DNA from 2 places in the Corynebacterium sp. UMB8791 genome. Region 2 is predicted to be linked to the other one. Evidence: predicted binding sites of a transcription regulator. Region 2 holds the regulator's gene; the other holds the start of a gene.
The links. Region 2 encodes LexA, which represses DNA repair genes until DNA is damaged. Its sites were predicted from a motif close to CGAACANNTGTTCG; they were not measured.

Region 1 (5,243 bases), on a different contig from region 2:
AGACGACTCCGTTACTGCCGCGACTTCAGGCTGCGTTTTTAAGACCCCACTCGATGAGGAACACCCTCAAAGGGAACTGCGCCTCGGGTTCGACGGCTCAATGAGATTACTCGAGATTGTCGTACTCATCTGGGATGACGGCACCGAAACGATCATTCACTCCATGAAGGCACGCAAACAGTACCGCGCCCTGCTCGACTAGGCACGAATATCTTCGAAGAAACCCGGTGTGCTTACCGGATACAGCAATCATGCGCTCGCCAAGGCATTGCAAGTGTCTCAAAACTCGGCGAGTTTTGGTCCGCCGCAACCGGTTGCGAAATCGCCGCGGATTACGGCGATTTTGTGATGGTTGATTCCACCCCGGCGCTGGGATTTCAGCGCGTTAAGGATCCGATACCTGGGAAAACCGCATGCACATCGACGTTGGCGGGGCGGAGCGCGAAACTTTAATAGAACGCCTCAAAGACCTAGGCGCTACCGAACTCATCACCCACGAGGCGCCGGGATTGGTGTGGACTGTCATGCAGGACCCGGAAGGCAACGAGTTCTGCGTGAGTATCCCCGGGGCCTAGCTACACATTGAACTTGAACTCGACCCCGTTCCGTAGCCGAATAACCTTTGGAGCCGTGCCGTCAGTCAGCAGAGATGTGGCACCGCAGCGCCTAGGCAAGAGGAGGCAGATGAGTATCGACGACATCGCGGACCACGTCGATGTCGACGCCGAAATACTGGTGCACCAGGATGTTGCGGAGATCCCGAATCTGAGGCCAGACGATCTCAGGGTGCGCGCCGGTGATCTCATCGGGAAGATGGTTCACGGCTTCGCCGGACTGCGACTCACAGCGGCACCGCCTCGGCGAGCGTCGAAGCGGATACCGGGTGCCTGAGCAACTGGGCAGGAAACACATCGATGCCATCGCGCCCGAACAGAGCGCGACTCTCCTCGAGCAGACCAGACGCACGCATCAGGAGACGTCCCTCCGCAGGGTCCATCCCGACGAGGATGTCGATGTCCGATCCTGCAGACGCGGTGCCGCGCGCGACGGACCCGAACAACTTCGGGTTGGTCGCACCGTACCGATCGAGGAGCACCTGGAACTCGTCAAGACGCGCAACGAGAATCTCGCGTAGGGCAAGCGTCTCAGGCGTCATGACGGTCTCAGACATGCTTCCGGGGGTAACGGGCCCGGCAGCACGTCGACATGGAGCTTTGACACTGAAGCGGAACTCCACCGCGTTCTTAAGGGCCGACGACATTCTCCCGTCTCACCGCCGCACCAGGCGGCACTGACGCGCTGCCACCACTTACAGCCGGTCGTCTCGCCCGCCCGCCATGACGCACTCAACGAACGAGCGATAGAGCAGGCTTACACGCGTCTCGCACTAAACGACCGGGCAGCAGCGTCACGGAGGTTCCGAAGTAGCGGCTATCGCAGTGCACCTAAGGGTTTGGTGAGGGAACCAGCCATTCGGCAGCGGTACGAAACGTAGCCCTCAGTTGCGGGTGCTCCCGCACGATCTCTCGCTGTCGCTCTGCCGGCAACCCGAGCTCGTGCAAGACGTTGAGGATTACGACCGCGGTCGTCACCTCGACGACGGCGATCAGCTCCTCGATGGAATGGTTGGGCGTTCTGCCCTCGTGCGCGAGGTCATTGCGGGCGCGCGTCGTCCACTTCGCCCAATGGTCGACATCCGGTAAGAGCTGTGCGATCGCTTCCTGATCGGGTCGCGCGGCGAGGGCATGGAGCCGATCACGGAGGGTCGGGTCGTTGCGGATCGCTCCCTTGAACCTGTTTCGGTGCTCATCGGGAACCTGCGCCAGCATCGCCTCTCGCATCGCCCTGAACCGCCAACGCCTCAAGGCTGCCACCCCTAAAGCCTAAGGCCTAAACCTCAAACCGATACTCGGAGCCATACCGCGGCTGGTACAGCGCCGCATACTCCACATCCACAGCCCTGAAGTGTGGCGATGTCACTTCAGCAAGTGCCTGGATATAGTCCCCTACGATCGCCTTCGGCAGGCGCAGCCCCATCGTTAGGTGCGGAATCCACCGAGCACCACGGCCATCGGGATTGAGCTCGCTGAGCTCCCGCGCTGCTCGCTCAAGCTCGTCCGGGCCCTGCAGCAGCCACGCCACCGTCTGCTTCGACTTCGTCCCGAACACCACCGTGCCTACCCTGTCCAGACGCGCAGACAATAACTGGGGCAGGAGTTCCCCTGCCCGGGCGATCACCTTTCGAGCCATCTGAGGAGCGAACGTCACTGACACGTGCGGGCGCTGCTGCTGAACGGGAAATCCGCGCTGCGCCAGCTCCTCATAAATCTTGCGAATCTCCTGCTCCTGCGTCTTCGGCAAGCGCAGCAAAATGTTCTCCGGGGACATACGACCTCACTCGTTGATGTCTTTCAGGTCCACGATAACGTCGGGGTTGCCGAACGCCTTGCGGACACGCTCGAGGGCATCGGGAAGGCTCAGCCCGTCGGCGGCAGCGCTTAAGATCACGTCTTGTAGGTCGCCTCCTCGGCCCCAATCTTTGTAGTCATCAAACCCATATCCAGTGCCGGTGAGCACTTTGTCATCGTTGAACTTCAGCGCCATGACACCGTTTCCAACCCGCCACATCCACCCCGTCCCTGGGCAAGGCTCACTGGTTTTCGCTTTGCAACATGGCGTCGGAATCATCTCGAGACCCATGTACCGGTAGCGATCATCACTGTCATTGCTTGCCATGTTCGTCGAGCGCCTCCACCCTCAAGTGATTGTCTGCCACGTCTCAACGTACCAAACCGCCAGAAAGTTCGTTCATTTGTTCGAATCGTGCCGATCTGTGTCGGCGGGGGTTGATAGGGTGAGAGCAACTCACGAAAGGAGGGGTCATGACCAGCACAATCACCCGATGCGTCAACGATATTTCGGCAGCGCTGCGCACGTTAAGTGAGCTTTTCGCCGACCCCTCCGCCCTCACATTCAGTGATATCCGGCACGAAATGGAACGCCTCGAGGAGCAATTCAAAAAGAAGGCAACTATCGACGCCGCGTTCGCCTTCATCGCCGAGCGCGAAGAAGCTGGCCGAATTGTCGGCGCTAACTACCCCAACGCGTACCTCCAGCAGTGCCTCGACCTGTCAAAGGGCGAAGCCTACAACCGCCTTGAACGCGGCCGACTCCTCTTCGGCCAGCCGCCAGCACCTAGCACTCCCCCGGCCAGCGAGGAAAGCACCGAGGAGCTTTTCGCTCGCACCCATGAAGTGGAGCAGCAGCAGGCAACTGCCAGAAGAACGTCTTCCCAGGTTAGTGCAGAGAAGCAAAACATCATCCGGCGCGAACTCGACAAGTTGCTCAAAGCTGGCGTGGACGAACGCACCCGCATCTACTCCGCAGCCATGACCGAGGGCTTACGTCGCAACCCCGAAGACCTCCGGCAGTTCGTTCGCCGCGCAGTCAGCGACGTCAACCGGAAACACGCCCCACATACCAACCCTAATGCCGGGTATGAAAATCGTGGCATGTCCATTGGTCGTCGCAAATCGGATGGCACTGTAGACATCTACATCAACGCTACGGCTGGAGATGCCGCCCTGATCAAAGCGCACACAGACAAGGGCCTCGCGCCAAACTCCAACCTTCCAGCAGCGATGCACGACGAAGTGGACTCCCGCACCCGGCAGCAACGTCGGTTCGACCAGTTCTTCGCCATTTTCAAACAACACGAGCAATCGCACCAGAAGGCGAACGGCGGCGCTGCCTCGGTGGTCATTGCACTTACTCTCGACGACCTCGCCGACGGCGATGCTTCCATGCTTTACGGCACCAACACCGGCATCGAAGTCGACTGTTTCGATCTTGTACGCCTCGGCATGGACGGAACTACAGACTTCCTCCTCCAAGTGGACGGCGTCACCTCAGTACCGCTGTGGATGGGGAGAACCACCCGGCTCGCATCGGTCGAACAGCGAATCGCAATGTTCGCCATCCAAGGAGTATGCTCCTGGCTCGGCTGCACCACCCCTATGTCAGAATGTGAGGCACATCATATCCTCGCCTGGATAAAGGGCGGACACACCGATATCGAAAACCTCACTGGTCTTTGCCGCGAGCACCACAGATGCAACAACGACAACAGAGACGGCTCCTTTAACAAGGGCTACATGGATTTCGACCCGCAAACAGGCAAAGCGGGATACCGAAAGCACCCGTCCGATCCAATGAAATTCAACCAATCGGTGCCTGCGAAACACTCGGCAGTCAGCAGAATCTACGCCGCAAAAGGCAGGTGCAACTGCGTACGGACCGGAGAGCGTGACCCCGCCTTGTATCCGCCAGGCCTCTCACCTCCCGTTACGGCTCCACTATCTCAAAGCGCCTAGGGTCGGAGGCATGAAGATCTTTACCGTCGGCCATTCAAACCTCGAGTTTGACCAATTCGTGGGCATGCTCGAGGCTTCCGGCGTGCGTGCAGTCGTGGACGTGCGCAAGCTTCCCGGCTCCAGGAAGTACCCCTGGTTCAACGACGATCAACTTGCCCAACACTTACCTGGGCACGGCATCGAATACTCCCGAAACGAAGGGCTCACCGGGCGGCGCAACGTGTCCAAAACAGTCCCCTTCGAGGTGAACGGCAACTGGCGCAACCGAAGCTTTCACAACTACGCGGACCACGCACTTGGCGACGAATTCGCACAGTCACTCCAAGCGCTCAGGGAACAAGCCAGGACATGCCCAACAGTAATCATGTGCTCAGAGGCAGTCTGGTGGCGTTGCCACCGACGCATCATCGCCGACCACCTCCTGGCCCACGGCGACAACGTGCAGCACATCATGGGAATGACGCAGCATGGCCCCACCCTAAGTGCAGCGAAGCTTAACGACGGAGCTGTCGTCGGCGAGGATAAGAAAGTACGCTACCCGGAGCAAGAGACCAAGTAGCACGTTTCAACTACCCACCGCTGCCCCTGTTCCCATTTCCGCAGTACGCGCCCATTTTTAGCTAGAGGGGCACTAACCTCTCAAAAGCCTCCCAAAATGCATTGATTGAACAGGTGGCAAACTCTTCGCTTCAATGTCAGTTCAGTGCGTTTGAAATAGGTCAGTATTGACTGTATAGTTCAGCACATGCTGACTATTGCTTCGCGCCTCGATGTCATGAACCGGCTCGGCCGGGCCATGGCGGATCCGACGCGCTCCAGAATCCTGATGACCCTACTCGACGGCCCGAGCTACCCGGCTGTGCTTTCGCG
Region 2 (23,934 bases):
CAAAGAAGTTGATCGCCGTCCGGGCGATATCCTCGCCGAGGTACAGGCGCTCGTGGATCAAGGCGTCTTAGAAGTCACTTTGCTTGGCCAAAACGTCAATGCTTACGGTGTGCATTTCGTTGACGAGGAAATGGAGCGAGATCGGTCCGCGTTTTCAAAACTGCTACGAGCGTGTGGCGAGATCGAAGGCCTCGAGCGTGTTCGCTTCACCTCCCCGCACCCCGCAGAGTTTACATCTGACGTCATCGACGCAATGGCAGAAACCCCGAACGTTTGCCCGCAGCTACATATGCCGTTGCAGTCGGGGTCTGACAAAGTACTCAAGGACATGCGCCGTTCGTACCGATCCAAGAAGTTTTTAGGCATTTTGGATGAGGTCCGTGAGAAGCTTCCTGAGGCTTCGATCACCACCGATATCATTGTCGGATTCCCAGGCGAGACGGAAGAAGACTTCCAGGCAACGCTTGATGTAGTTGAGAAGGCACGATTCACGTCCGCCTATACATTCCAGTACTCACCGCGCCCTGGGACCCCGGCGGCTGAAATGGAAAACCAGGTTCCGAAAGCTGTGGTGCAGGAGCGGTTCGAACGACTGCTTGAACTCCAGGAACGAATCAGCCTGGAAGAGAATGAAAAGCTCATTGGATCTGTGCAAGAACTCCTTGTTCAGCAGGACGAAGGTCGAAAGCACGAGACGACTCACAGAATGTCAGGACGCGCTCGCGACGGCAGGCTCGTGCACTTTGCTGTCGATGAGGCCAATCGATCTGCCATCCGTCCGGGTGACATTGTTACCGCTCGTATCACCGAAGCAAAGTCATATTTTCTGATCGCGGATTCTGGTGTGCTTTCACACCGACGCACACTCGCGGGTGATCACGCTGAGGCAGGCGAGGTACCAACGACTGCACCTGTTGGGGTGGGACTTGGAATTCCTACGGTTGCACGTCCAGACATCGTTCCAGTGACTAACGTAAGCAACACTGGCTGCTGCACGACTCCTGAAGCGTAAACCACGCGACTACTGGAAGGGAGACTTCAATGAAAATGGAATTAGGATCCGCGCGCTGGGTACTCGGTATTGCAAGTATTGGGTGGCTTGTTGCGCTGTTTTTGCCCTTCGTTGGTGACATTCCCGGATGGCAGGTGCTCGCGGTGGGCGAAGGCGCCCGCAGTGCAGATACCAAGATCACGGAGTACGTATTTGTATGGCTAGGCTTCTTAGGCGTAGGCGTTTGCACGTCGCTAGTGACGGTTTCGCGACGTTTCGGAATGGCCACAGCCGCGTGGATGATTTCAACAGTTGCCCTGGTTAGCTCGTTGCTGGCAGTGTGGCTGCGGAAGTCGAGTACCGGTGTTGCAGGAACGTTTCAGCACGGGCCCGGGTTTTACCTAGAAGTTGTCGCGGTACTCCTGGTCGTGTTGACGTACATTCCGCTGTTCGTGCGAAAGACAGCGGTTGCCCCGGAACTGCTCCGGAATCAGCCAAGCGAAATCGACGCGGATATCGCGGATGCGCAATTGAATGCGACGCGGACTCATCAGGAGCAAGAAACGAACCCACTGCTTGTCGATGACCGACGAGCGAACGCGGCACGACGCCACAATAGAAGCAACTAGCTATCGAGCTTTGGTACGCCCTTCTGCCAGGCCGTCGCCTGGCTTATCCCGGTTGGGGCATAGTGGTCGAGAATGTGGCTCGCACCCGGCTGCGGGTTGGGATAGGAAGCGTAGATCTGCTTCGTTCGTGGCCAAATCGAGAGCGCGGCTGATACCGCAGAAGCCAAGGCGCGCTTGCCTAAACCGAGTCCCCGGTTTGCCTCCCGTACGTACACCAGCCCGATTTCTGCAACAGAGTCTGCGTCATTCTCGAATTTTGCTACTTCTGCAAGCCCGACCGGTTTCCCCGAGGCATCACGGGCAATGGCGGTGATCTGGGAACCGCCGCGGTCTCTGAGACGTGCAGCAGCGTCCTGAAGACGGGACGCAGACCACTGGACAGGCTCGAGCGATAGTGAACCACGAGGGTATTTCGCTGCGGACTCCTGGAGAGTAGCTAAGAAGGAGGGCAGATCAGCAGGGTCGAATGCCATGTCTTCAATCACGTCGCACCTATCATTCTGGTCAGGCGCCACGATAGCGTCCGCGTTGATAATTGCCTGTCGCTCACAGTGCGCCGGCGTGTAGCCGTCAGCGCGAAGGAATGGGTGCTCCGGTGCCCCCAATGGCTCCGTGATCCAAATCTGACGGATGGGACGGTGCAACTCTGCAGAAAGCGCGTCAATCAGCGCGAGCGCACTTCGCCATACGTGCGCCGGCTGATCCTCTCCGGGAAGAGGAGCGATGGAGGCGTCGATAGTGACGTTCGCTTCTAACACATCGACGTCCTCAAGTAGAGGAAGCGATATGAGCACCCAGCCTTCGACGTCGTACAGATCATCCTCAGTCAGCACTGGGTAACCGAACGCTCCAAGGGACCGTGGCGCTGGTTTGCTACACAGCGCGAAGAGGAGCGCTAACGATTCTTCGGATCCCTCCAGGCGTTTCGCGAGATGGGCTGCACTCACTCCGGAGTGCGCTTCTCCCGTAATGTCCTGGATAGCAAGCGTGACTGAGAATGCGTAGGAGGAGACTGCGGCGTGTGACGGGTCGGCACTCCCTACGATCAAGGGATATAGCACTACTGCTCGTCGACGGCCTTCGCTGCGACGTTGGCAAACTCCTGCCACTGCTCGGCCTGTTCACGGAGCTTTGTCGCCTTGGAAGAATTCCCGGCTGCCTCAGCTTCCTGGGCCTGCTGCAGGAAGTGATCAGCTTTCTCCTGGAACTGATTCACCCGTGCTTGTGCCTCAGGGTCTGCTTTGCGCCACCGTGACTCCTCTGCATCCGCTACGCGCTGTTCCAGCCGAGCAATCTTGTCTTCGTAAGTACGGACTTTGTTACGAGGAACAAATCCAATCTCGTCCCACTTCTCCTGGAGCTCACGCAGCTTGGCACGTGCCGCACCTAGACCCTTCTCTGGAGTGATGAGCGCATCGTACTCATCTATAAGTGCGTCCTTAGCTGCAGCATTTGCTTCAAACTCACGGTCGCGCTCCGCGTTTACAGCGTTGCGGGCGGCGAAGAAGTGATCCTGAGCAGCGCGGAACTGTGCCCACAGCTCATCGTCGACGCCACGTGGGGCGCGTCCGGCTGCCTTCCACTCATCCATCAGAGAACGGTAGGCACGGGCGGTGGCGTTCCAATCCGTTGAGTCCTGGATTGCCTGCGCGCGGGCGATGATATCCTCCTTGATACGACGAGCCGCTGCGCGATTCCTATCGAGCTCAGCGAAGTGAGCCCCACGACGGCGATTGAAGGCATCTCGTGCACGCGAGTAGCGCTTCCAGAGCGCGTCGTCGGTTGTGCGATCGATACCGCGGATCGTTTTCCATTCTTCGAGGATCGCTCGAATCCTGTCCCCGGCAGCCTTCCAGTCTGTAGATTTCTCGGCGATCTCCTCAGCCTCGGCCGCTAGAGTTTCCTTTTTGGCAATTGCGTTAGCCCGTCGGGTCTGCTTGAGTTCCTTTGCTTCGTGTTCCGCAACCTCTGTTTTGCGCAGTAATTCTTCTAGGCGTGCCTCGAGCGCTGCGAAGTCGCCAATTGCGGCGACGTCTTTCATCGAGTCTTTCAGCTCAGTCACGCTGCGATGCAGAGTGTGTGCGTCCTCTGGGTGTGCAGTGAGTCGCGCCTCCAGGACTTCAGTTTCGACGATGAGGTCGTCGAAACGCTGCCCGTAGTGGCGAAGTCCTTCCTCGGGAGACCCGGCCTGCCAAGATGCGATCTGACGCTCAACGCCGTCACGGGTGACAAAAACATTGCCGGCATCATCGATGCGCCCGAACTTCGACGGATCAGTGTTCGCTGATGACGACTGAGCATGCGCGAGTGGAACAACCCGCTGTGAAGGAACAGACTGTGCCGCACCTGGACGAGGTCCGGGCTTCGGCGTTTGCTTCGGCATGGCAGCCGGGTTCGGACGTCCAGCTGGTGGCTGTGGCTTTGGAGTCGAGGAAGTCATGAAACAGTCCTTTCACAAATAGCTGTGCCGCGCGTCACGGCGCCGAGATACATAATCGACGGCATTCTCGTCTTCATAACTCTAGCGTGTTGCAGACGAACATGCGTCATGTGTCATGGTTTCAACTCCGAGAAAACCCCACTATGGTGGGCGAGGTGAAAGAAGCCCGTGCCTGCCTACTTGTCATGCCTGGTTCGCCAGCTCTCGTGCGAGAACTCGCACCTGCTGACGAACCGTCGCAGCGTTTGCTGAACTCAATTAGAGAGACAGCCGGAAAACTGACGAAAACTATTGACATTGTGTGCAGCCACGACAGGAGATGGGCAACGCACCTTGCTGGCTCGTTTGCTGCCTGGGGAGCACCACACGTCGAAGTAGGAGGTGGGCACGTATTAGGCGAACTTGTCGCCAGATACTGTCTTCACGGGGCTACGGTGCGTGAGAGTCGCGAGCACCTGTTGCCGTTAGATCCTTCAGTGCTCACAGTGTTGGTAGTCGATGGACCTGCAGGGCTGACAACTCGCGCCCCGCTAGCGTTAATCCCTGCGGCTGCTGATACGAACGACAAACTCCAGGCTTTGTTGTCAGGAAAGCAAAGCTCCCTGATCCGTGAGCAGGAAATGCGAGACGCAGGAGTACTGGAACCAGATATTTGGCTTGAGCTACAAACACTGCAGCCAACGAAGGCCACACTCGTAGACGTAGACGACACGTTGGGCGTTGGTCGGTATGTTGCTTACTGGGAGGTAGAGCAGTGAACAAGGAGATCGGACACCAACCAGTAGCAATCGTCGGCCCGACGGCTTCAGGTAAGTCCTCGCTGAGTCTCGCGCTTGCGCACGAACTCGATGGTGAGATTGTCAACGTTGACTCGATGCAGCTTTACCGCGGGATGGATATCGGCACTGCCAAATTACCTCTCGCGGAGCGACAAGGAATACCGCACCACCTGCTTGATATCTGGGAAGTTACGAAGACCGCCAGTGTTGCAGAATATCAGCAACGAGCGGTGGAGACCGTTGAGGAGATCTCCAATCGAGGAAAGCTGCCGATTCTCGTTGGTGGGTCCATGCTGTACATGCAGTCACTTGTCGACGCTTGGCAGTTCCCGCCAACCGACCCCGAAGTCCGCGGGCGCTACGAGTCTCTGTTGAAGGAAATCGGAATAGATCGCCTTCATGCGCAGCTAGCTGCAGTTGACCCTGTGGCGGCGTCGATAATTGAAGACCGTGACCCCCGGCGCACAGTGCGTGCACTCGAAGTCATTGAGCTTACTGGTAAGCCTTTTCAGGCATCTCAACCCCCCAAAAACGCCCCTACACGCTGGGGTACGCGCATGATTGGGTTGGAGACAACCCCAGAGTGGCTCAACCCGCGGATTGCGCAGCGTACTGATGCGATGTTCGAGCAGGGGCTCATCGATGAGATTCATCGGTTGGTGGGCCAGGGATTAGCGAAGGATTCGACTGCTGGCAGAGCTATCGGATACGCCCAAGGGCTTGGAGTTATCGACGGCCACCTCACCATCGACGAAGCCTGCGAGGACACCAAGCTGCGAACGCGGCGCTATGTGCGGCGTCAGAAATCCTGGTTTAGGCGCGACAAACGAATCACTTGGATTGACGCGGCGAACTATGACGTTGCGGAACTAGTAGCACAGCTTGGTTGATTACGACGGACCAATTTCTCGAGCAGCGTTACGGGCAGCGACCCAGGCGTCCTCAAGCTCGAGGGCGCGCTCGTCCGCAATTCGAATGAGTTTTTCAAGGTGGACGCGTTCCAAGTCCGGTGACTGCAAGTAGGTGTCAACGCGCGCGAGAAAGCGCTGTGCCGCACTGTACTTGAGATGAAATTCGCTGATTTCGGGCACAGAAAGATCGGTGTTCGCAAGCGCGGGAAAATGAAGCGTTCGGTCGGCCAACGCCTGCGTCGAGCTGCCATGTTGCAAGTTATCAAACGCTTCAACGATGTCGCGGATGTCATCGCACGCAATCAGAAGCGATGAGCGAAGCGACTCTACTTCCGGGTTAGGAATAAAACGCCTGCGGGTCAAAAGCGCCGTGACACCAATCAGCCCGGCGATGATGGCGCCAGGAGTCTTGAGGAGCAGCACAAGCAGCACCATGACGGCGAAGATCAGGGCGCCCCACAGTGCTATGGAAAGATCACGACGTGCTGGATCCATGAGTAGTGCCTAGTTTCTAGCAGCCGCCACCGCAACCGCAGGAGCCACCACAACCACCACATCCGCCACCTGTAGGCACCGGGATGGTACCGACCATGACGGCGTTGCCGGCGATGACTTGGTCGCGTTGGGGGAGATCGCCATCAGGTAGGCAAACGTCGAATGGAAACGCGCCGTCGACTGAAACATGAATGAAGCGGTCACCCGTCAACTCCGACGTGCGGTATTCAGCTTCGAGCACGCGTGCGGAAAAAGTGGCTTTTGCATCGGGGGAGGAGGCTGCGCCAGTTGCAATCGCTTCGGCTCCTGCAGAAGCGACTGTGCCAACCGTGCTACCAGGGTGCTCCTCAAGATAAGCAGAGGTGGATTCGTACGTGCTCACATCGAGTGCAAGGGCGGTCACGCTGAGCTCTTGCCACTGGATTGTGGGCTCATCGACGATCAATGGCTCCTGCGCCAGGTTTAGCGTCAGAGATCCGATTGGATTCCCATGTGGATCCACAACCTCAGCAAGCGCAACCACATCGGTTGCCGGGGTGATGTGCGCATTTGTGCGTGTGATGCCTTCAAAGCCAGCAAAGGTGGCGAAAGGCTCAACTGCCAAGATATTCAGCTGGGCACCAGAGCGGTCCTGGTATTGGACCATTTGGCCGCCGCGTACCTCACCGATAACACCCAGGCGACCGGATGCGATTGCAGCTTCTACCGCGTCTTGCCACTTAGGAAAGTTCAGGCCGATCGCGGCCAGATCCTTGTTTTCAGTCAGAGGTTGTTGGTTCATAAGTGTGAAGCCTAGTCGAACGCGCCCTGAGGTGAAGAAATGTGGTGGAAGAAAAATGGGTGGGCTACCGTTGAGCAAGGAAGAAAGCGAAAAAAGTTACGTATACCCACTATTTTTGAAAGCTTGCATGAATTCGAAATCAACCACTCCTGATTCGCATGAGGCGTTGCTGGATGAAGCGTTTCGCCATAACGCACGAACGCGCAACGAAACCGCGGGAACAGACCTATCGACGCCAACACAGGGCGCACTCGACCTAGAGGAACGAAACTCGTTTCGTCGCGTAAACACCACGACAGAGCTGCGCAACGAAGACCGGGAAGACATCTACGAAGTCGAGTACCGTAAACTGCGGCTCGAGCGAGTCATCCTTGTTGGAGCATGGACTGAAGGTTCCACTGCCGAAATGGAAGCAAACATGCGGGAATTGGCAGCACTGACCGAAACCGCAGGCGCTGAAGTTATTGACATGCTCTATCAAAAACGAGATAAGCCGGATCCAGGGACATACATTGGTTCCGGAAAGGTGAAAGAGCTGCGCGAGATTGTCGACGCCAGTGGCGTGGACACCGTCGTATTCGATGGTGAGCTATCCCCTGGTCAAATGGTGGCGCTAGAGGAAGCCCTCAACTCTAAAGTGATCGACCGAACGATGCTCATTCTGGATATCTTTGCGCAACACGCAAAGAGCAAGGAGGGCAAAGCACAAGTTAGCCTCGCGCAGATGGAGTATCTCTACACCCGTACCCGTGGTTGGGGCGGCAACCTTTCGCGCCAGGCCGGTGGTCGTGCGGGTTCGAATGGCGGCGTTGGTTTGCGCGGTCCCGGTGAAACCAGAATTGAGGCAGACCGGCGAAGGTTGCGCTCAGAGATGGCAAAGCTGCGTCATCAATTAGCAGACATGGAGACTGTTCGTCAGATTAAGCGCGCGAAGAGGCAGAGCTCGACGACACCCAAGATTGCGATTGCCGGATACACGAACGCAGGGAAGTCCTCACTCATTAACGCAATGACGGACGCCGGCGTGCTTGTGGAAGACGCATTGTTTGCAACGCTTGACCCCTCCACGAGACGTGCAACGCTGGCCGATGGGCGAAACGTCGTTTTGACGGACACAGTTGGTTTCGTCCGGCACCTGCCAACCCAGTTGGTCGAGGCGTTTAAGTCGACGCTGGAGGAAGTGAGCAAAGCAGACCTTTTGCTACACGTCGTTGATGGAGCAGACGAGTTCCCACTCAAGCAGATTGCTGCCGTGAGCGAGGTGCTGGCAGAGATCACGCGAGATCAAGATTCCGAATTGCCTCCGGAGATTGTGGTCGTCAACAAGATTGACTCCGCTGACCCTGTGGTTTTGGCAGAGTTACGCCACGTGTTTGACGCGACCGGTCGGGAAGCGGTGTTTGTCTCAGCGCTCACGGGTGAGGGTATTGCTGAACTCGAGGGAAAAATCGAGATGTTCCTGAACACGCTCGATGAGCATGTAGTCATGCTGATCCCGTACACCCGAGGAGATGTTGTCTCACTCGTCCATGAACACGGGACGATTCGCTCCGAAGAATATGAAACCGACGGCACCAGGATCGATGTCCGCTTGCCACGAGTTCTGGCGCGTCAGTATGACGAGTTTGTCCAGCAGGTCTACTAGAGACTGCTGGAGTGGTGAGTTAACGCCAGTAGGCGTCGATCTCCTTGTAGAACTCCACATCGCCGAGGCCGGATGCTGCGGCTTCGTCGAGTAATATGCACACATCGTTGTGCATTTGCAGCGATGAGGCAGGGCAGAAAGAGCTCAAGGGCCCTTCGATCATTGCTTGGACAGCCTCGGCCTTCGCTGCACCGGTAGCGATGAGGAGGATCTTCTTCGCTTCCAGGATGGTGCCGATGCCCTGCGTCATTGCCTGGCGAGGCACCTCATCTTTTGAATCGAAGAAGCGTGCGTTGTCAGCAATGGTCCGCGGGCGTAGATCAATCAGTCGGGTCCGGGAACTCAGCGAGCTGGTCGGCTCGTTGAAAGCGATATGGCCGTTCGCGCCGATGCCGAGCAGCTGAATGTCGACACCACCGGCGTCTTTCATCATGGACTCATACGTCGCAGCCTCCTGCTCCGGATCGGCCGCTGAGCTGCTAAGCGAGTGCACGGCCGCGTCATCGATATCGATTGATGCCGTCAGCTCGCGTCGGATTGTGGACCAGTATGACTGCTCGTGGTGTTGATCGATTCCGTAGTACTCGTCGAGCAAGAATGCGTCACAGTCGGCGAAGCTGAGGCCTTCCTCGCGGTGCTTTCGGATCAGTGCCTGATACGTTGGACTCGGTGTCGAGCCAGTAGCAAGACCAAGCGTTGCACCTTGCTTGACGAATGGTTCAATCATGTTTGCAGCGAAATCGCCAATTTCGTCTGCCGTGCGGCGAATGAAAATCTCCATGCGTATTACGCTACTTTGCCCAATTCGCTTTCGGCAATTATCTAGCGACATAATATGAGCCTGTGAGTAAAACTATTGGATGGACCTTGCATGGCGACGGGCGCCGCGTTCTGCCCGGCGCGGTGGTCGCCCCTGATGAACGCCTTTCTTGGCCTCGAACAATTGGCATCGGCATGCAGCATGTCGTAGCAATGTTCGGAGCTACACTTCTCGTTCCCACGTTGACGGGATTCCCTGTAAACACAACGCTGCTGTTTTCAGGACTGGGAACCATCATCTTTTTGCTGATTACCCGTAATAAACTGCCCAGCTACCTCGGCTCGTCATTCGCTTTCATCGCGCCGCTGTCTGCGTCGTCCCAGTACGGAATCGGCTCTCAGCTGGGCGGGGTACTCATCACGGGTCTGACGTTGATTGCAGTTGGCTTTATTGTTCAACTTGCAGGCAAGAAAGTTATCGACGCCGTCATGCCTCCCACGGTCACTGGTGCCATCGTCGCGCTGATCGGTTTCAATCTTGCGCCGACTGCAGTTTCTAATGTGCAAACTCAGCCCGGGGTCGCGTTTGTCACGCTCGGCACGATTGCTCTGCTGACTGTCGCTGCGAGGGGAATGTTGTCTCGTCTGAGCATTCTGATCGGCGTCATCGTCGGCTGGGTGTTTGCGGCGCTTACTGGCGGGTTATCGGATGACGCACTGGACACGATTGGCGCTAGTCCTTGGATCGGCTTGCCGCAGTTCCATACGCCAGAGTTTCACCTCTCAGCGATTTTGGTGACGCTTCCTGTCATCGTCGTGCTGATCGCGGAGAATATTGGTCATGTCAAGGCAGTTTCTGAGATGACGCAACGCGACCTGGACCCATACCAAGGCAGGGCATTGATCGGTGACGGTATCGCGACGACATTGGCTGGTGGCTTTGGCGGCTCTGGTACAACGACTTATGCGGAGAACATCGGCGTGATGGCTGCTACCAAGGTTTACTCGACGGCTGCGTACTGGGTCGCATCGTGCTTCGCGATCGTTTTGGCGTTCATCCCGAAGTTCGGTGCAGTTATCTTCACAATTCCGGCCGGTGTGCTGGGCGGAGCGTGCCTGGTTCTTTACGGCCTGATTGGAATGCTTGGTGTACGTATTTGGCAGGATAACAAGGTAGATTTCACGAACCCGGTGAACCTAACAGTTGCGGCTGTGGCACTCATTGTTGGTATCGGCAACCTGTCGTTCACTGTCGGTCAGGTGACGCTTGAGGGCATCGCCCTGGGGTCGGTCGGCATCATCGTGTTCTATCCTCTGTTGAAGTGGATTTACAACACAGTGGGTGAGGGTCAGTTCAACGCTGCATCTCGAAAATAGCTTGAACAAGCAAAAGCCCGAGCGCTCAGATGTAGCGCTCGGGCTTTTGTTGAGGAATTTACTCTTCGTCGAGGTTCTTCTCGATCAATGCGGCAATCTTTTCAACTGCCTCACTGTTGTCAGAGGTAACGGTGACCTCGTCACCGAACTCGGCGCCCATTGCCATGATCATCAACGAGGAAGCAGCATCCGTCTCTTCCTCGTCCTCGTCACCGACAAGGGTCAGGATGACCTCGTCATCGTATTCACCGGCGGCGTCAGAAATAATGGTTGCTGGACGTGCGTGCAGTCCAACGGTGGATCCGACTTTAACTGTCTTTGAAGCCATGTGCTTCATCCTTTCTGCTTTGAAAGTATCTATCGAGTTTCTGTATTCAGTTTAGGGGCCTGTGTCCTTAGTTCGCCACCGCTGCAGGTTCTGCTTGGGCAGCGACCTTCTGAATCTCCTCGTTTGGCCAGAACTGCTTAGCGACGATGACCGCTACAGTTGCGACCGCCACGCCTGCAATGAGCGCGACGAACAGTCCCCACCAAGGCTCGTAGGCAAAGAGCACGAAGAGACCACCGTGTGGAGCCTGTACACCAACATTGAGTGCCATGCTGACCGCGCCAGCAGTGGCGCCACCGAGCATCATCGAAGGGATAACGCGGAACGGGTCAGCTGCCGCAAACGGGATTGCGCCCTCGCTGACAAACGACAGTCCGAGGAGCCATGCGGATTTGCCGTTCTCTTGCTCCGCCGGGGTAAACAATCCCTTGCGGAGGAACGTCGCGATTGACAGTGCGATTGGGGGAACCATGCCGGCAATCATTACAGCCGCCATAATTTGGAAGCTTGCCTCCGTTCCCGCAGACAGACCAGCGGTTCCGAAGAGGTACGCCGCCTTGTTGACTGGGCCACCAAGGTCAAAGCACATCATGAGCCCGATGATGACGCCGAGCAGGATCGCAGAGGATCCGCTCATCGACTCAAGCCAGCCCTGCAGTCCCAGCATGAGAGACTCAAGCGGACGCCCCAACAGTAAGAACATGATGAGGCCGATAGCAAGGGAAGTCAGCAGCGGGATGATGACCACTGGCATCAGGGACCCGAGCCAGCGCGGAACCTTCCATGTCTGGATCCAGTATGCGATCAAACCAGCCAGCAGACCTGTGACAAGGCCGCCGATAAAACCTGCGCCAACCATGACGGAGATAGCACCGCCGATAAATCCTGGCGCGATACCTGGACGTCCTGCAAGGCCATACCCGATGTAGCCGGAGAGCGCCGCAACAACGAAGCCCATGCCCATCTGGCCTGTCGCGAACATGACAGCACCGAGATACAGAAGCCAGCCGGAACGGCGGAACGTCATCATTTCACCGTCGACATCGATTGTATGTCCAGGCAGGTGGGTCGGGGAGAAGTTCGTGACGAGGGACTGCCAGCCATTCGCCATGTCGTATCCGCCGAAGAGGAAACCAAGCGCGAGGAGCAGGCCGCCTGCTGCAACGAACGGCACCATGTACGACACACCGGTCATTACAGCTTGCTGGATCTTCTTTGGCCAGCTTTCACCAGAGGAAGCGGAGTCTTCTCGCTGCTCCGATCCCGCCGTGGTGACTCTTGGTGCATTCGGATCGTTTGCAGCGGCAATGGCCTCGTCGATCATCTTGTTTGGCTCGTTGATGCCACGCTTTACTGGACTATCAACGACCGGCTTGCCTGCAAAACGTGCTTTGTTACGCACAGCAACATCATGGGCGAAGATTACGGCGTCAGCACTGTCGATGTAGGCCTGATCCAGAGGATCGCCGCCGGAAGAACCTTGCGGCTCCACCTGAAACTCGACATCATCGCGAGCCTGCGCAGCTTGTGTCAGAGCGTCGGCTGCCATGTATGTGTGGGCAATGCCGGTCGCGCACGATGTAACAGCTGCAATCCTAAACTTTTTCACGCCATCGGTCTTGCCCGTCGCAGCGGGAGTAGGTGCTGCGGCAGTTTTCTTCTTAGGAGCAGCGTTGACGACGTCCAGCACCGCGTTGACGACCGTTTGCTCATCCTTTGCCTCGCGGAGCTGAATTACGAAGTCGCCGCGTACCAAGGCACGTGCGAGCTTGGAAAGGATCTTCAAATGCGCCTTACCGCCGCCTTCAGGAGCAGCGATCAAAAATACAAGCTCTGCGTCTCCATCTGGCCCCGAGAAGTCAACGGGCCGCTGTAACCTGGCAAAAACCAACGTTGGGGTTTCGACTGCTTCGGTGCGGCAGTGGGGGATTGCAACACGGCCATTCACACCGGTGCCAGCTTTCTGCTCACGGGCGTAAGCTGCGTCGGCTAGCTTCAAGCTGTCGCTTGCTCGGCCTGCGTCCTGGGCTTGCTGCGCGAGGTGTTCGATGACCTCTCTTGGCGTCGACCCGTAGTCCACATCGAGACTAACGAGTTGTGGAGTGATGATGTTGTCACTCATGGTGGACTCCTGTTCTCTTAAATTATGAATCGATTTCTACGACTTGGGTTTGTTCCAAGTTGATGTCGTCAGGGCTTGGAATCCCGGTACCTGGTAGGCCTGCTGCAGCAGAGCCATAGGCGACCGCGGTTTGGAGGCACTGGTCCAACGGCAGGCGTTGAGTGCGAGCCATAACATATCCAGCAAGTGAGCTGTCGCCTGCTCCAACGGTAGATTTCACAACAGTCGGTGGGGGCGTTGCTGCCCAGGCAGAGTCTGCGGTGACCAGGCAAGCACCTGCGCCACCGAGGGTGACGAGAATTTCTTTAGCCCCTCGCTGAATCAAGCGTTTCGCTGCCTGAACAACCTCGGAGTAGTCTCCGGCTGAAGCGCTAGTCTCTAGTACATGCCCATCGGCTCCCACCAATTGTGCTAATTCAAAAGCGTTGGGTTTCAGGATATCGGGGGCTGCAGATTCAAGCTGATCTCCCAGCTTTACCAGGGGTTCGTCTGATGTGTCGACGGCCACCAGTACATCTTCGGCGAGCCTCAATCGGATTTCTCGGGTCAACGTTGCGTAGAGATCCGCCGGGGCTCCACTTGGCAGCGACCCTGCCATGACGACGGCCTTACATTCGCTGCTATGCGAATCAAGCGCGTCGAGGAACCCCTGCTGGACATCAATGGTGTATTGAGGGCCGGGCTCATTGATTTTGGTAGTCGTACCGTCGGATTCAGTAATCGCAGTATTGGTACGGATAGTGCCCTCAACCGGGATGAAAACAAAAGGAAAACCGAGTCGGTTAGCAGTGAACTTGAAAGGGTCGCTTTCCCCGCAGGGAACTACAGCGAGTGCCGCTCTTCCAGCCTTCGCTACGGCGTGGGCCACGTTGACGCCTTTTCCGCCAGCTTCTCGCGTAGCGGTAATGGCACGGGCGACTTCGCCGCGACGCAACGTTGCTACAGAAAGCGTTGCATCTGTACTTGGATTCGGAGTGAACGTCAGAATCATGTGGCGCATCCTTAGAGTAATTGGTGCTCTGTGGGGTAGCGCCTACCGAAAGTCTGTTGTGCAGCTGCAGTATCGAAAAGCGCTACTAAAGCCATAATGCCCGATTGTGTCCGTTAATGCAATAGATCGGACGCAATCGGGCATTTGGTTCCTTTTGTTTCACTCTTCGGCAAGGACGACCTTGATTCCACGCTCCCGCAATTCGCTGACAAAGCTCTCTGGTGCGTCTGTGTCGGTAACAACGACGTCAATTGCGTCTAGCGGCGCAAAGCTAACTAGATAATCATTGCCGAGCTTCGTGGAGTCGCAGAGCACAACTACCTTGCGTGCATTGGTGACCATTGAAGATTTGACCGCAGCCTCTTGGGCGTCGGCGGTAGAGAGGCCGTGGTCAATAGTCAAGGCATTCGTGCCAATAAAAGCAACATCTGCACGCATAAGCGCGAGAGTGCGTAATGCCGTATCGCCTACAACAGCTTGGGTGATTGCACGGACTGTCCCCCCGAGGAGCTGAACGTCTGTAAGCCCGCAGGATGATAGGTCTAGCGCGATCGGGAGGGAGTTCGTAACTATAGACCAATGCTGTGTTTTTCCTGCTGTGGCAATAAGATCGGCCAGTCCATTGATGGTGGTGCCGGCGTCGAGAAAGATGCCAGCGCCAGGATCCTCTGGGAGAAACTGTGTCGCAGCGCGCGCGATCGCCGATTTGGCGGTCGGTGCCGACCGGAACCGGGCATCAAGAGAAAACTCTGTGGTGAGAAATGATTGGCTAGCGACGGCTCCGCCGTGAACGCGGTGGACAATTCCTTCATTATGGAGAATTGCCAAGTCCCGCCTGATGGTCTCGGCTGTTACATCAAACCGTTCGGCCAGCTCCGTAACATTCACGCGTCCTTCGACTGCGGTAAGTGACGCGATCTGCCTTCTTCTCTCTTCGGCGTACATACAACTCCTCCGTGGGGCAACCACGAATCAGCAGGGTTCAAAAATTAGGTTGCCCCTATTGTTGCAAAACCGTGCGCCCGAATGCTTTTACATGTGTTTGATAGCCCCCGGTTGGGGGCGAAATGGCGAAAAATGGCTACAGGGTCCGGAAAACAGAGACCACTTTGCCCATAATCTCGGCGTCGTTGCCTTGTATCGGAGAAAAGGCATCGTTATGAGGAATGAGCCATACTCCGGAAGAGTCCTTATGAAACTCCTTGACAGTTGCCTCCCCGTCAATTAGCGCTGCTACGAACTCGCCCTCTTCGGCAACATGTTGTGAGCGGATGACTACCCAGTCACCATTGAGAATGCCTGCATCGCGCATTGATTCTCCAACCACCTGAAGCATGAAGAGGTCGCCGCTATCGAGTAGTTCTTCCGGCAGGGGGTAGTAGTGTTCAATGTTTTCCTCTGCCAGGATCGGAGTTCCAGCGGCGATTTGGCCGAGGACAGGGATCATCCGTGCTGGAGAAGTTCCATCAATGTCCGCATCGTTTTTCGGTGTAACCGAACCTCCCATAGATTCTGGCAGGTGGCGGAGGTCTACGGCTCGTGGCTTGTTTGGGTCACGGCGAAGGAACCCTTTCTTTTCGAGCTCCTTCAGCTGGTAGGCGACAGAAGAAGTTGATTGGAGTCCTGCGGCGTCGCCGATCTCTCGAATGCTTGGTGGATAGCCACGTAATACGACGGCGTCGCGAATGACTTGAAGGATTCGCTTTTGTCTGTCTGAAAGTACGCTCATATCGAACTTTTCACTGGTTGTGTTCTTGTGTGCCATGGGTCCTCACATTGAGTCTTGATAGTGTCTTCTGTACAGAATATATCAAAGAGGGCAAATATGTTCGATAGTTGGGGGGTTGTGGGGATGTGATGTGGGATGGTATAAATCGAACATAGAAGTTAAATCGAACAAATACGCTAAAAATGTTTCGCGTGAGATGAGAAACCTTCGAATTCGCGAAATGAGGTAAGGGGCATTTTATGAGCATCATTGACCAGGCGAAAATGATTTCTACTCGTGCTGATATGGCGGGAGCTCCACTTGCACCACGGTCTTCAATGCCAGCTGAAGTGTGGGATTTTGTACCCATGCGGGGTGATCGAGGGGGTAAGCCGTCACGCCACGAGCAGGTTATCAACCAGAACTTTCGTTGCCACTGGGCGGCTGCAGATGCTCCCGAGCCAACCGTTTATTCTTCCGCCGAGCCTCAAGAGCAGCGAGCAAACGTTCTAATGGGAGCCCTTCTTGGGGTAACTATGTTCGTCGCTGTACTTATCTCGGGCGATTTCGGTAATAGCGAGTGGGACTCGGTGTCGCGGGACGATTCGAACGTTGCTCATAGCTATGAAGTCGCTTCTGCAGCGCAACGTTAACCCGCTAATGTAGGGGGGTGATAACTGTTCTCCGAGATAGTGGGGTGTAGATGTACTGTCCGTTTTGTCATCACGAACAATCGCGAGTTACAGATTCTCGTGTTGTAGACGGGGGTTCTGCTATCCGGCGGCGGCGAGAGTGCACCTCGTGCGGGGGCCGATTCACAACGATCGAGAAGGCCGTGCTGACCGTTGTGAAGCGCAATGGAGTAACTGAACCGTTCGACAAGGAAAAGTTGATCGTTGGTGTTCGGCGTGCTTGTCAAGGCAGGAACGTTAGCGACGACGCATTGAAGCGGCTAGCGCAGCAAGTAGAGGAGACGGTTCGGGCCCAAGGAAGTTCTCAAGTTGCGGCAAATGACATTGGACTGGCGGTATTGGAACCGCTTCGCACACTGGACGAGGTTGCGTACCTGAGATTTGCCTCGGTGTACAAGTCTTTTGAAAGCGCCGAAGATTTTCAGTCGGAAATCCGCTTGATGAAACGACGCGAGCGAGAGGGACTGGAATAAAGTCCGAGGCTCACTAGCGAAGTTTATCGACCATTTTTTCAATACGACGCACGCTCACAGGCTTTTGGGTACCAAGGTGTTGTGCAAACAAACTCACTCGCAGCTCCTGAATTCGCCACATCACGTCCTTGTATGCGCGTGTCTTTCTGCGTTGGGCAGGGAGCTGTTCCATTCGTCGCTCTAGGTAAGCCTTAGCATTTGCTACTTCAGCCTGCCGCTCTTCGTCACGTTCCGGTTCCGCTTCTAGATGCTCAAGCCGTATCTGGATTGCCTCTATGTAACGGGGGAGGTGCTGTAGGTGTTGCATGCCATGAACCGTGATAGCGTTCGCGGGCAGCATGAATGCTAGTTGCTCCCGAATATCGTCAATCGCAGGACCAGACCAATTCTTGAGCTCTTGCATCAAATCTGAGTATGCAGCGAGACCTGGCGCGATCGATACAATTGATCGTCGGACAGCTCCCGGAATAGTCGGTTTAATTTTCGCACATAGTGCGTCGAAATCAGCAGGTGACCTCACAGGGCCGCCGGCTTGAATCATCGCGTCGCGGATTGCTGCAACGCGAGCGTCTTCGACAAGGCCGGAAGCCCCGCCATGTGGATACCTATCAACAGCGACACGTTGCTGTAGTGGCAGTCCCTTCGTCATCTGAGTATCGGAAACCTCGATTGCCCGCAGCAGCAACGTGAGCGTTGCCGTCATCATTGATGCATCAGCACTCGCCCGGGTTGGATGCACAGCAACGCGAACGCCTTTGGGAGTCACCTCGAGCGCAGGATAGGCCTCGACTTTGTTGCCATCAATGGTTGTGGTCGTAGTTTCGGGAATATCGCCGAGTGTGTCTTCGGTCCATACAGGAACTTCGGCAGTTTCAGAGTGGCGGCTTGCTTTCGCGACTGAAGAACGAATCTGTGTGGCCCGACGCTTCTTCAAAGCAAGGAGACTCTTGTCGGAGTCGACAATCTTCCCACGTTTATCAATGACTGCAAACGTTATGAGCAAGTGCGGTGGCAGCAGGTGCGTGCGGAAATCATGCCCGCTAATGCCGCTGGCACCCAATTCAGTGAGGGCCTGAGCCAGTGCTTCGGTAACCGACGTGCGTGGATCGAACGTCATACGCTCAAGTGCACGGTCAGCGAAGTCTGGAGCGGGGACGACGCCCTTGCGTAGTGGTTTCGGCAGTGAACGAATGAGTTCAGTCAGCAACTCTTTACGTAGCCCAGGTACAAGCCAGTCAAATCCGACTGATTCAACGCTGGCCAGTAGAGGCAGGGGAATTGCGATGGTAACACCGTCGTAGGCGGTTCCAGGCTCGAATTTGTACGACACATCGAACCGCATCGACCCTTGTGACCATGACATTGGAAAGTCTTCTGCAGAGATAGTCTGGGCAGAATCGTCAACGAGTTTACTTGGATCAAAGTGAAGATATCCGGGATCGAGCTGCTGTTGCTTCTTCCACCAACTGTCAAAATTGTTCGCTGTTGTGACTGAATCCGGCAGTTTCACGTCGTAGAAATCGAATAGAGTGTCTTCGTCAACGACGATGCCCCTACGCCGTAGCTTTTCTTCAACTTCTGCGGCTTCGCTTAGCAACAAGCTGTTGTGTTCGAGAAACTTATGAGTCCTCGTCCAATCGCCGTCAATGAGTGCGTGACGAATAAACATCTCGCGCGCAGCCGTAGGATCAACGCGGTGGTAGGGGATAAGTCGGTCTCGCACGATAGGGATGCCGTACAATAACGATTTTTGATGAACCATTGCGCATGCGCGTTTCCGTGACCAGAACGGTTCTGAATAGACATGTTTCAGGAGTGATCCTGCCGCGTGCTCGATCCATGAGGATTCTACTTTTGCCACGTCTCTGGCCCAAAGCCGCGAGGTTTCTACAAGCTCGCTTGCCATCAAAAACTCTGGTGGGGTCTTGGCCAGCGATGACCCTGGGAAAATCAGGAAACGGGTACCACGAGCACCTTGGTATTCCTTGCTGTTTCCGTCGCGAGCACCGATATTCGAAAGTAAGCCAGTGAGCAATGCTCGATGAATCGAGTCAGCGTCACGTTTCGTTGTCATTGTCATTGCTTTGTCGACGTCCCAGCCCAGTCGACGTTCGACGTCGCGGAGCTGACGAACGAGGTCGTGCCATTCACGAATTCGCATATAGTGCAAATACTCACGCTTCATGCGCTTTCTGAACTGATTGCCTGAAAGCTCTTCACGGAGACCTCCGACGTAATCCCAGAGCTTGAGCGCTGAAAGAAAGTCGGATGTCTTGTCTTTGAAGCGTGCATGGGCTTGGTCTGCTTGTGCCTGAAATTCCAGGGGGCGTTCGCGCACGTCTTGAATCGACATATGGGCGACAACTGCGGTGACATCCTCCAACACCCGGTAGCGTTCGGCCTCGACGAGCATGCGAGCCATCTTGGGGTCGACTGGGATTTTCGCAAGCGTATGGCCAATTTTCGTGAGTTTTGGAAGTTCACCCTTTGGTATTGCTTTGATTGCACCGAGCTCGTACAAGAGTGTAAGGCCATCGCGAATAGCTTTGTCGTCTGGGGATTCCACGAATGGAAAGTGCCGCATGTCGCCGAGATTGAGAGAAATCATTTGCAGGATCACACTTGCCAAGTTGGTCCGCAATATTTCAGGGTCAGTAAATTCCGGGCGTGAATTAAAGTTCTCTTCCGAGTACAAGCGGATAGCGATACCGTCAGCAACACGTCCACAACGGCCCGAGCGCTGGTTTGCTGAGGCTTGGGATATCTCCTCAATTGGAAGACGCTGTACTTTAGTCCGCGTTGAATACCGTGAAATGCGAGCGAGGCCAGTGTCCACAACGTAGTGAATTCCCGGCACTGTGAGCGAAGTTTCGGCGATGTTCGTAGAGAGGACGATCCTACGCCCGCTATGTGGGGAGAAGACGCGGTGCTGTTCTGCGTTCGAAAGGCGTCCGAAAAGTGGCGCGACTTCAACATTCTTCCAATGCTGCTTTTCAATTGCTTCCATGCAGTCACGGATGTCACGTTCTGACGCGAAAAAGCAGAGGATGTCACCGTCGCCTTCTGCCATCAACTCCTTGATGGCGTCGATAACACCGTCAATCATGTCAATATCAATTTCACGCTCACCGGCAATTTCGACGAGCGGACGGTAGCGCACCTCAACCGGGTAGGTACGACCTGAAACCTCAATAATCGGGGCGGGGTTGCCTTCTTCGTCACAGAAGTGCTGCGCGAAGCGTTCGACGTCAATGGTGGCGGACGTGATGATGACCTTCAGATCGGGGCGTTTAGGGAGAAGCTCCTTGACGTATCCAAGCAAAAAGTCGATGTTCAGGGAACGCTCGTGCGCCTCATCGATAATGATGGTGTCGTACGCGTTGAGGAACCGATCACGCTGAATCTCCGTAAGAAGAATTCCGTCTGTCATGAGCTTCACTGAGGTAGTGGTGCTGACCTTGTCGTCGAAGCGAATGGCGTAGCCGACCGATTCTCCAATGCTCTGACCTAATTCGTCCGCTATGCGTTCAGCGACAGTTCTAGCAGCGAGACGGCGCGGCTGAGTATGCGCTATACGCCCTCGTCGACCGCGGCCGAGCTCGAGCAGCATCTTAGGAATCTGGGTGGTCTTGCCGGATCCAGTTTCACCAGCAATAACAGTCACTTGGTGGTTCGCGACAGCTTCTAAGATGTCATTCTTGCGCTGAGAAACCGGGAGTGCATCTGGGTACTCGATGTTCGGAATGAGTTCATCCCGCGCCCGAACGACGTGCAAGCTTCGGGCAATTGCCTCTTCAACTTTGTTAAGTTCCTTGCCGTTCTTGGCCTGTCGAATGCGACGGCGAAGACGTCGGACGTCGCGTAGTTCCACGTTGTCTAGTTGGCGGAAGAGTTCTTTCTTAGGTGTTTGTTCCTGGTCCTTCATAACTAGCGTCCCAGTTTAGCGGGACAGAATCGCATCACTGGTTTTCGCTACCTCTTTGTACGCCTTTCTACACAACGCTCCAAGTTCCTCAAACTCATGGATGCGGGAAGAAGAAGAGCGGTAGGCCAGTCCAATTGTACGCTTCGCGTCGACACTCTTCTGGAAGGTAGAAAGCCCCAAACCAGGACGTGTGCACTCAGCTGCAATAGCTGACTTGGGAACGAGGGTTGATCCAAGGCCAGCCACAACCAGCTGCATGATGGTAGTCAGTGACGCAGCCCGTGTATCTGATTGGCTTGAATTTGAGGGTGTAGTTTGAACGTTCTTGCAAAGGTCAACTATTTGGTCGCGCAGGCAGTGGCCGTCGTCGAGAAGAAGCAAATCGAGTTCTTCCAGGACATCGAGAGTAAGGTTTTGGAGCCCAGACAACTTGTGTTTCTCATTTGTTACGACGATGAAGTCTTCGTCATAGAGTTCCAATTCACTGACTCCAGGCGCGTGTGTAGGCAGGGCTAGCAGCGCCACATCGACGTTTCCGTCGCGCAGTTTAGCGAGTAGGTGCTTGCCCTTCCGAAACGCTCAAGCACGGTGACCGCATTAAGGCGTACGTAGTTGGCGTCAATAAGTCTGACCGTCGTGTGCAGGTAAGTTTGTCGCGCACGCACCCTGAGCTCGTGCGCGGGCTGTTCGCGCTTGAGGTCCCGGAAATCGCAGATGGCACCGTTGAGATCGTGGGCATTGCCCGTGAGGCGGGGCACCGCTCCAAGATCGCTGTACGGGCGACGGTGAAGGGTGTCAACGCGAAAGGCGCATGCATCGGCCCGCGCGGTTCGCGTGTCTCAAACGTGATGAAGGAGCTCGGCGGGGAAAAGATCGACATCATCGATTGGGCAGAGGATCCGGCTACGTATGTTGGTAACTCACTGGCGCCATCGAAGGTTGTCAAGGTCGAGGTCGTCGACCCAGTGGCGCAAGTAGCGCGCGTTACCGTGCCTGACTACCAGCTGTCACTTGCGATTGGCAAGGAGGGGCAGAACGCACGTCTGGCTGCTCGCCTTACCGGTTGGAAGATTGACATCCACTCCGACGCAGCCGCAGATTAACGACGCCAGATCCTGGCCTCTGTGTTGGGAATTCGCACAACGCTTATAAAAACTTGGCAAAGTGGCGTAGGCTGGTCCGTGGCTAATTTTCCCATCGTGGTGTTGGCCACGCGATAGCCGTTCAGCAATGTCGAGTATGTGGAAGAAGGGTGTGGATGACTTCAGCGAGCGAACGCTCAATCCGTCGTCGCACCTGTATAGCCACAGGCCGGAAACTTCCAGATAGGGAATTGCTCCGGGTTGTTGCTGACGGTACTGTTCCAGGTGTTGTTCTTGTAGATCCGACCCGATCATTACCAGGGCGGGGAGCGTGGATAACCCCTACATGGGATGCATTAAAGCTGGCGGAAGAGCGTAGAGCTTTCTCTCGCGCCCTCCGTCTGTCCGCTCCGGCGGACGTAGGTCATGTACACAAGTACCTCGCTGAAAAGGCGAAAGACCCAACAGAAGTAAGGAAGACCGAACACTGATGAGAACGCAACAATGAAGCAGCATCAGCGATGAAAGTCATAATCAACGTCTAGAGGCCGGTCGCCGTTTCCGGTGCCGCCCTCTAGCCCAACTAAGAGGAGACACGTGCCCGGAAAGCTACGCGTACACGAGCTCGCAAAACGACTCGGCGTAACAAGCAAGGAACTACTCGCCACTCTGAAGGAAGAGGGCGAATTCGTAAAGACAGCTTCCTCCACCATTGAGCCTCCCGTCGTCAAGAAAATGACGGCACTGTACGAGCAAAAGAATGGTGGCGGAGAAGAAGCATCCGCGAAGGATAAGGATGCAGCGAAGCCCGCTGGTAAGGCGTCGAAGCCTGTCGCAGCAAAGCCAGCAGCACCAAAGCCAAGTGCTGCAAAACCTGCAGCACCAAAGCCCGGCGCTGCCACACCAGCCGCTCCAAAGCCCGGCGCTGCTAAGCCAGCTGCCCCGAAGCCTGCAGCAGCAAAGCCTGCGGCACCAAAGCCAAGTGCTGCAAAACCTGCAGCACCAAAGCCTGCCGCAGCGAAACCTGCAGCACCAAAGCCGTCGGGTATGCCGCGGCCGATGCCGAAGCCGGGTGGCCGCCCACGGGTAGCCAACAATCCATTTTCTTCCAACACTGGTGGGGCACGACCAGCTCCACGTCCGGGTGGTCGCGGTGCACAGGGTGGCCGTGGTGGTCAGCCTGGTCGCGGTGGCCAAGGTGGCCCACGCCCAGGGCAGAACCAGGGCCAGGGTCGCGGGACTGGCGCGCAGCGTCAAGGTAGCCGTCGTCCGTCCCCAGCAGATATGGCAGCGGCACCGTCGCCAACCCAAATGCCACGCAAGGCGGCTGGGTCGGACAACCGTGGTGGTCGTGGGCACGGCCGCGGCCGTGGTGGACACGGCCCGGGTGGCCCACAGGGCGGCGGTTTCCGCGGTCGCGGTGGACGTCGTGGCGGAACCGCTGGTGCATTCGGCCGTCCAGGTGGCGCACCAGGGCGTCGTCGTAAGTCGAAGGGCCAGAAGAGGGCCGAGTACGAAGAGATGCACGCACCAAACGTCATCGGTGGCGTACGCCTTCCCGATGGCGGTGGCAAGACTGTGCGTCTGCGTCAGGGCGCGACCTTGGCTGACTTCGCTGACAAGATCGGTACCGAAGCATCGAACCTGGTGCAGGCGCTGTTCAACCTTGGTGAAATGGTAACGGCAACGCAGTCGGTTCCTGAGGAGACGCTGCAGCTACTCGGCGCCGAAATTAACTACGAGGTTAAGATCGTCTCTCCTGAGGACGAGGACCGCGAACTTCTCGAGTCCTTCGACCTCCAGTTC

Region 1: the regulator LexA is predicted to act here: its motif matches at 2,806-2,819, upstream of ACXIUA_RS08565 (HNH endonuclease signature motif containing protein).

The regions. Positions count from the first base shown of each region.
Region 1 is NZ_JBSZCG010000130.1:5,186-10,428, forward strand. It holds gene ACXIUA_RS08530 (hypothetical protein) at 1-202, shown strand, start outside; gene ACXIUA_RS08535 (VOC family protein) at 414-575, shown strand; gene ACXIUA_RS08540 (HepT-like ribonuclease domain-containing protein) at 667-921, opposite strand; gene ACXIUA_RS08545 (nucleotidyltransferase family protein) at 842-1,171, opposite strand; gene ACXIUA_RS08550 (HEPN domain-containing protein) at 1,446-1,874, opposite strand; gene ACXIUA_RS08555 (2'-5' RNA ligase family protein) at 1,891-2,388, opposite strand; gene ACXIUA_RS08560 (hypothetical protein) at 2,395-2,736, opposite strand; gene ACXIUA_RS08565 (HNH endonuclease signature motif containing protein) at 2,883-4,373, shown strand; gene ACXIUA_RS08570 (DUF488 domain-containing protein) at 4,384-4,932, shown strand; partial or broken gene cmtR (Cd(II)/Pb(II)-sensing metalloregulatory transcriptional regulator CmtR) at 5,119-5,243, shown strand, end outside.
Region 2 is NZ_JBSZCG010000040.1:5,625-29,558, forward strand. It holds gene miaB (tRNA (N6-isopentenyl adenosine(37)-C2)-methylthiotransferase MiaB) at 1-1,012, shown strand, start outside; partial or broken gene ACXIUA_RS01005 (Rv2732c family membrane protein) at 1,033-1,620, shown strand; gene ACXIUA_RS01010 (GNAT family N-acetyltransferase) at 1,617-2,669, opposite strand; gene ACXIUA_RS01015 (DUF349 domain-containing protein) at 2,681-4,060, opposite strand; gene ACXIUA_RS01020 (hypothetical protein) at 4,546-4,818, shown strand; gene miaA (tRNA (adenosine(37)-N6)-dimethylallyltransferase MiaA) at 4,815-5,729, shown strand; gene ACXIUA_RS01030 (hypothetical protein) at 5,730-6,245, opposite strand; gene ACXIUA_RS01035 (hypothetical protein) at 6,262-7,026, opposite strand; gene hflX (GTPase HflX) at 7,154-8,671, shown strand; gene nagB (glucosamine-6-phosphate deaminase) at 8,691-9,452, opposite strand; gene ACXIUA_RS01050 (uracil-xanthine permease family protein) at 9,515-10,807, shown strand; gene ACXIUA_RS01055 (HPr family phosphocarrier protein) at 10,866-11,135, opposite strand; gene ACXIUA_RS01060 (PTS fructose transporter subunit IIABC) at 11,203-13,257, opposite strand; gene ACXIUA_RS01065 (1-phosphofructokinase family hexose kinase) at 13,280-14,248, opposite strand; gene ACXIUA_RS01070 (DeoR/GlpR family DNA-binding transcription regulator) at 14,408-15,193, opposite strand; gene lexA (transcriptional repressor LexA) at 15,330-16,013, opposite strand; gene ACXIUA_RS01080 (hypothetical protein) at 16,217-16,609, shown strand; gene nrdR (transcriptional regulator NrdR) at 16,660-17,121, shown strand; gene hrpA (ATP-dependent RNA helicase HrpA) at 17,135-21,046, opposite strand; partial or broken gene ACXIUA_RS01095 (LysR substrate-binding domain-containing protein) at 21,062-21,595, opposite strand; partial or broken gene nusA (transcription termination/antitermination protein NusA) at 21,613-22,149, shown strand; gene ACXIUA_RS01105 (YlxR family protein) at 22,305-22,619, shown strand; gene infB (translation initiation factor IF-2) at 22,726-23,934, shown strand, end outside.